DNA from 2 places in the Fusibacter fontis genome. Region 1 is predicted to be linked to the other one. Evidence: riboswitches for the same ligand, from Rfam matches in the RefSeq annotation. Region 1 holds a riboswitch; the other holds the start of a gene.
The links. A riboswitch is a leader RNA that binds a small molecule or an ion and turns the genes downstream of it on or off. The one in region 1 is predicted to bind cyclic di-GMP.
Positions count from the first base shown of each region.

Region 1 (3,434 bases):
GCAACATTTGTTGAAAAAGTCATACCAACAGAACCACCTACAGAACCACCTACAGAACCACCAACAGAACCACCTACAGAACCACCTACAACTCCACCAACAGAGCCACCTACAACTCCACCAACAGAGCCACCTACAACTCCACCGACAGAACCAGTTACAGAACCTCCAACTCAACCTGAAACTGAAGGACCAACACCAAATCCAACAGTGAATGGTACCGTCATCGTCAACTATGAAGATACAGAAGGTAATTTGCTTTCATCTTCTAGCATCACAGGTGAAGTTGGTAGTTCATACTCAACAGTAGAACTTGCATTTGAAGGCTATTCTTTAGTATCAACACCGGCTAATGCAAGTGGCATCATTACTGAAGGTACAACTACAGTGACTTATGTTTATTCTAATGGAGTCGTTGTCAATGAAGAAGAAACACCACTAGCAGCTGCAACAGAACCATTTGATATCGATTCATTCAGTACGCCACAACTCGTACCAAATGAAGAAGAGCTTGTAGAGGAGGAAACACCGCTTGGTGATGCATTACCACAAACTGGTCAACTTCCAGCAGAACTCTTCTATGGACTCGGTGGTGTCATCTCAGCAATTGGGATTTATCTTAAAAAGAAAAAATAAATTTTTTAGCACCAAGAATCAGGTTAATAAATAAAATTAAAGTTTACTAACTGAATTTGTTAGAAAATACAAAACCGGATTATCCGTGTATGCATTGCAAATACTGAAAAGTAAAAGCAGTGTGACACGAGATGATCCGGTTTTTGTGTTGTCACAAGGATGTCACATAGATGTGCATACGGTGTCACAATCATTTGGTAAGATATTGATAGTGGTGATAGACCACAGCAAATTCCGAGGATGGAGGTGTATGGATTGGGATCTATTCCAAAAAATCATTTCGGAACAAATTTTTTAGTAACCATTCATCATCAGGAAAATCAGAGCTGGCAAGGCGTGATTGAGTGGTTAGATACAGGTAAAAAGATGCATTTTAGAAGTGAACTTGAAATGCTCAACCTGATCAGTACAGCAGTAGCTGCTCAGTCCACTGTGGAAAGTCCCATGAGAAACTGGACAGATAGTAAAGTTATCAATGTCGTTTAAGCATTTACATAAATGACTTGAAAGAAATGCATTACAAGTAGCAAACACCTATAATGCAAGGGCAAACTCAGTGAAAGCTGAGGACGCAAAGTCTGGAGTCTAAAGTTTGAGTGAATCACGAAAACCAAGACCGTCCGACTGCCAAAGGAAATTTATTTGGCAAAGGAGAAAAACACATGAGAAACACGATGAAGAAAGTAGTATCAATGGTATTGGTCGCAATTTTAGTACTTAGCGGCATACCGACAATGAGCTTCGCTGAAACAGGCGACACGTTCCAGTATAAAGGAAATGGTTATCAAGGTTCTTCGCTTGATTTCACAGATGGAAGTGGAAGAGAAGCAATAACTATGATGTTTGATGTCGTTAAAAATCCAGGAAATGTGATTTACAATGCATATTGCGTGGATAAATCAACTGAGATTAAAAAGAATGCATTTTATAACGCTAAGTTTTTAGAAGATATTTCTTACATTGGAAGCAATGCACCAAAAGTAAGAACTATTATCACAAACGGATTTTCTAACGTAAACTTAGAAACATTAGAAGCTAAGGTAAATACATTTAAAAACTCAACTTATTTTTTTAATAGTTATTGGACTTATAAAACTAATTGGTTAGGTTTTACTGTAAAAGATAAGTATTATGAAGGAAATAAATTAAGTACTGAAGATGCGATTGCAGCAACACAAGCAGCTGTATGGCATTATTCAAACGGAAGTACACCAAGATGGGAAAACAATGCAGAAAATGTTAGAGCAGTTTATGATTACTTAATGAGTTTACCAGGTACTCCAAAACCAACTGCAGCAAACATTACAGTATCTGCACCAACAAAAGAAATCAAAGATGGTAATGTTGTCATTAGTTTTAAATATTCAAATGCTGGTACAAATCCATCAGTTGAATTTTCATTAACAGGCTTTACAAAATCAGAAAAAACAACAGCAGGTGAAACAACAGTAACTTATACTAAAGCTTTAAATAGTATGGTTGCAGCAGATTTCCAAGATTTTACATTTAAAGTAAAAGGAACTAAACAAGTAACAGATGTATTTGCATTTGATCCAGTAAATGGAACAAATACATCACAAACATTGGTGTCATTAGGTTATACATTTAATGTTCCAGTTGAAAACCAAGTAAATGGAACAATCAAAGGATTAGCTGATCGAGTTACAGTTACTTTTGAAGCAAAAGGTGGCTCAGCTGTTCCAGCTCAAACAATTGATTATGCATCAGCAATTAACCCACTTCCAACTACAACATTAACTGGTCATGCATTTGGTGGATGGTATACAGATGCAAATAACATGACAAATGCAACTAAATTTACAACTTCTACAATCGTAAGAAATAGCATGACAGTATTTGCAAAATGGACGCCAAATGAGTACACAGTAACATACAATCCAGATGGCGGAAATATGACTGAACCAAAAACTGTAAAAGTGAAATACAATCAATCAGTAACCTCTACACCAACACCAACAAAAGAAGGATATGACTTTAAAGGTTGGTTCTTAGCAGATGGAACAACTGAATTTACAGTAGCAACAAAAGTATTAGATAACATGACTGTTAAAGCAAAATGGCAGTTAAAAGAATATACAGTGACTTATCATGGAAACGGCACAGAATCTGATCCGGCTGCTGTTAAAGTACAACACGGCAAAACAGTTGGTTCGTTACCAGTAGTTTCAATTGAAGGAAAAACATTCTTAAAATGGACAACTGCAGATGGTACTGAGTTTAAAGCGAACACAGTAGTCACTTCAAACTTAGACGTTACAGCTCAATGGAAAACAAATCTTTACAAAGTTAACTATGATTCAAACGGTGGCTCATATGTAGACCAAGCTGAAGTACCTTATAACGCATATATCCGACCACTTCCAGTACCGACAAAAGAAGGATACGAATTTAAAGGTTGGTTCTTTGAAAATGGTACAGAGTTTACTCAAGATACAGCAATTAAAACAACTATTAACGTAACAGCAAAATGGGAAGCAAAAGACTATACAGTAACATTTGATGCAAATAAAGGAACATTTAAAACAGGTTCATCAACACCACAAACTGTTAAATATAACACTGCAGTTTCAGCACAAGAAGTTGAAAAAGAGGGTTATACATTTGATGGTTGGTATTTAGGAAATGATAAATACGATTTCTCAACACCAGTTACTCAAAATATCACATTAGTTGCACACTGGACTGCAAAACCAGTAACAGTGACATTTGATGCGAATGGCGGAAATCCAGTACCTTCATTTGATTCAGTAGTAGACGCAAAAATTGGCACATTGCCA
Region 1 covers NZ_AP042445.1:2,343,828-2,347,261, reverse strand. The annotation lists gene ACZ41W_RS10450 (InlB B-repeat-containing protein) at 1-636, shown strand, start outside; gene ACZ41W_RS10445 (hypothetical protein) at 892-1,122, shown strand; cyclic di-GMP riboswitch class I at 1,173-1,268, shown strand; gene ACZ41W_RS10440 (InlB B-repeat-containing protein) at 1,299-3,434, shown strand, end outside.

Region 2 (3,434 bases), 1.3 Mb from region 1:
GAAATGAAAAATGAACATAAAATTTATTAATAAAGAATTAAATCTATTGTTATGAATCAACTGTTATGAATCAACTGTTATGAATCAACTGTTGTGAATCAACTGTTATGGATCAACTGTTGTGAATCTGTTGCTTTGAATGCGAAAATGAACAAATAATAAATTGGAGTGAAGCATTGTTTCTTTCTATCGTATTATGTTATGATGGTGATATAAATGATTGAAATTGTAAAGCTTAAATTTGTTAACTTAAATATGTTAAACTTGAATTGTTCAGTTACCGTTAGTTCAAAATGTGTAGAATCCTGTAGGAGGTTGTTTTGACGATATATTTGATGTCCTTGGTCACTTTATTTGGCATGATTATAGGGTCCTTTTTAAATGTTTGTATTTATCGAATTCCAGTAGGTTTAAGTATCGTAAAACCAAGGTCTCGATGTGGAAGCTGTGGTAAAGTATTAACAGCAATTGATATGATCCCTTTATTTAGCTGGATTTTTTTGCGTGGCAAATGCAGAACCTGCCAATCAAAGATTTCATTTCGATATCCATTTGTGGAATTACTAGAAGGTCTATTGTTTTTAGCGATTTACATCAAGTTTGGTTTGAGTTATGACACGTTGATTTTGTGGATTTTTATTGCGTTGTTGACGGTTATATTTTTTATAGATTATGATCATAAGATGATTCCAAATTCTATTGTCATCTTTGGGTTAATTGTAGGGACGATTCCAGTTGTTATGAGCTATATCCATTTGTACTCAATCTATCATGTGACAAGTTGGTTAACGCCGCTTTTAGCAGCACTTGTACCGGTTGGCGTCATGATACTTATTGCACTGTTGTCATTTGTCATTGCAAAGCGTTCTGGAATTGGAATGGGGGATATCAAAGTGTTTGCACCCATAGGTCTTTTTCTAGGTTGGAAGTTTGCTCTTATGGTCATATGGTTATCTTTTGTATTGGGTGGATTTTTTGGAATTTATTGGCTGATTGGTTTGAAGAAAGACAAAATGGAGACAATTCCGTTTGCTCCTTTCATTGTTGTTTCGTGCTTAATCACAATTTTATATGGTACAGAGTTGCTAGCAATTGTAACTGGATAATTTACATGAATTAAACGTTTACAATTTCACGAAATACATGTATAATGTTGATAGATTTATAATGAAAATATCGGCAAACTGTATGAAAATACAGGACGCAAAGTTAGAAGTCTAAGGCATAATGCTATGATCGTTCAACTGCAGTTTTTTTAAACTGCAGTTTTTTTATTTTATTTGGGTATATTGTCAATGACAAGCCATTTAAAGGCTTGAGCAGATGCCTAGTATAAGTGTATAATAAATATTGAGAAAACGTAATAATTTCGAAGTAAGAATAGGAGTACATTCGATGGCAGCTCAAAAAATGCGTCTTGGTGACATTTTAGTGAAAAATGGTGTCATCGATGAAGATAAATTATTTAAAGCGTTAGATTTGCAAAAATCAACTGGTCAAAAGCTAGGTGTTACACTGATTACACAAGGTTGGATTACTGAAGATCAATTGTTTAAGGTGTTGGAGGAACAGTATCAAATCCCCTATGTAGACATTAACAATATTTATATAGATCCGAAAGTGCCTAAATTAATTAGTGAAAGTCTAGCACGTAAGCACATGGTCATTCCGATTCGATTAGAAAATAATGTGATTACCATTGCCATGGTTGATCCACTTGATATGATTGCAAAGGACGATATTCGCTTGATTACTGCGATGGATATTAATCCTGTAATCTGTTCACAATCGGATATTGCAAAAGCCATTAATCGCTATTACGATGCCTCTGAAAAAGCAGAAAAGGCAGTTGAAGACTTTAAATCACAAATTGGATTTACTGAAGAAGATGAAGAAACTGAAGACGCGGATGTTACCAATTCACCGATGGTTCGATTGGTGAATACAATCATTTCGCAAGCGGTTAAGAGCAAAGCAAGTGATATTCATATTGAACCTTATGAGAGAACAGTCCGTATTCGGTATCGTATAGATGGTGAGCTTCGAGAAATGATGACTCCTGCTAAAGCGACACACTCTGCAATTGTAACGAGAATCAAAATATTAGGAAAAATGAATATCTCTGAAAAGAGAATTCCTCAAGACGGGCGTGTAGAAACGATTATCGAAGGCATTCCAATTGATATGCGGATCTCAATTTTACCAACTGTGTATGGTGAGAAAATCGTTATTCGTTTACTTGATCGTAATAGTTTAGTGGTTCAAAAAGAAGATCTCGGTTTTACAGATCATAATTTAGACATGCTTGAAAAAATCATGAAAGTTCCTGAGGGAATTATCTTGGTAACAGGTCCAACTGGAAGCGGAAAGACCACAACCTTGTATTCACTTTTAAAAGAGCTAAATAAAGAAACTAAAAACATCATTACGGTTGAAGACCCTGTTGAATATCGATTAGAAGGCATTAATCAAGTGCAAGTAAACGTGAAAGCAGGTCTCACTTTTGCAAGTGGATTAAGATCCATATTACGACAAGATCCAGATATTATCATGGTAGGAGAAATTCGTGATGCAGAAACTGCTGAAATTGCAGTAAGAGCCGCTATAACAGGACATATTGTACTGTCCACTATCCATACAAATGATACGGTTAGCACCATTTCAAGACTTGAGGATATGGGCATTGAAAACTACTTGGTGAGTTCGTCTGTGGTGGGCATTATCGCTCAGCGTCTTGTAAAGAAGGTATGTAATAAATGTAAAGTGGGGCATTTAGCAAGCTATGACGAGTTGGATTTGTTAAGTTTGCCACATGATACAGAACTAGAGATATTTGTAGGAACAGGCTGTAATTCGTGTAATCATACCGGATATTCTGGAAGAACTGCGATACATGAAGTGCTTGTAGTGGACAGAGAAATTAGAAATCTCATCAGTACAAGTCAAAGTATTGACGACATCAAAAAAAGAGCGGTTGAAAAAGGACTGACAACCTTAAACGCAACTTGTAGAGAACTTGTGAAAAAGGGCGTTACGACTCTTGATGAGATGAACAGAATGACATTTAGCTTTGATGAATAATGAGAATATGTGACTAAACTGCATCATAGTTGAAATCTATCAACACTTGAAATCTATTAATAATTGTTGAGTCCAATTAAAATGGAGGGTGTATGGAATTACACAAATATCTTGAAATCGCCATAGAGCATAAAGCATCTGACGTTCATATCACAGTTGCATCGCCTCCAATTATGCGGGTTAACGGAAGCTTAATTCGCATGACAGAGCAAAGGTTGATGCCGGACGATACGTACCGGATTGTTCGAGAAATATTGACTGCAGAACAAGCCGATGATTTAGAAAAAAGAGGCGAACTCGATTTTTCTTATTCATATCCAAGTTTGGGTCGTTTTAGGGTCAATGCTTATAAA
Region 2 covers NZ_AP042445.1:294,593-298,026, forward strand. The annotation lists gene ACZ41W_RS01150 (prepilin peptidase) at 321-1,106, shown strand; cyclic di-GMP riboswitch class I at 1,169-1,252, shown strand; gene ACZ41W_RS01155 (GspE/PulE family protein) at 1,396-3,081, shown strand; gene ACZ41W_RS01160 (type IV pilus twitching motility protein PilT) at 3,174-3,434, shown strand, end outside.
Region 2: it holds a riboswitch for cyclic di-GMP, as region 1 does, so the genes downstream of both, ACZ41W_RS01155 (GspE/PulE family protein) here and ACZ41W_RS10440 (InlB B-repeat-containing protein) in region 1, are expected to answer to the same signal.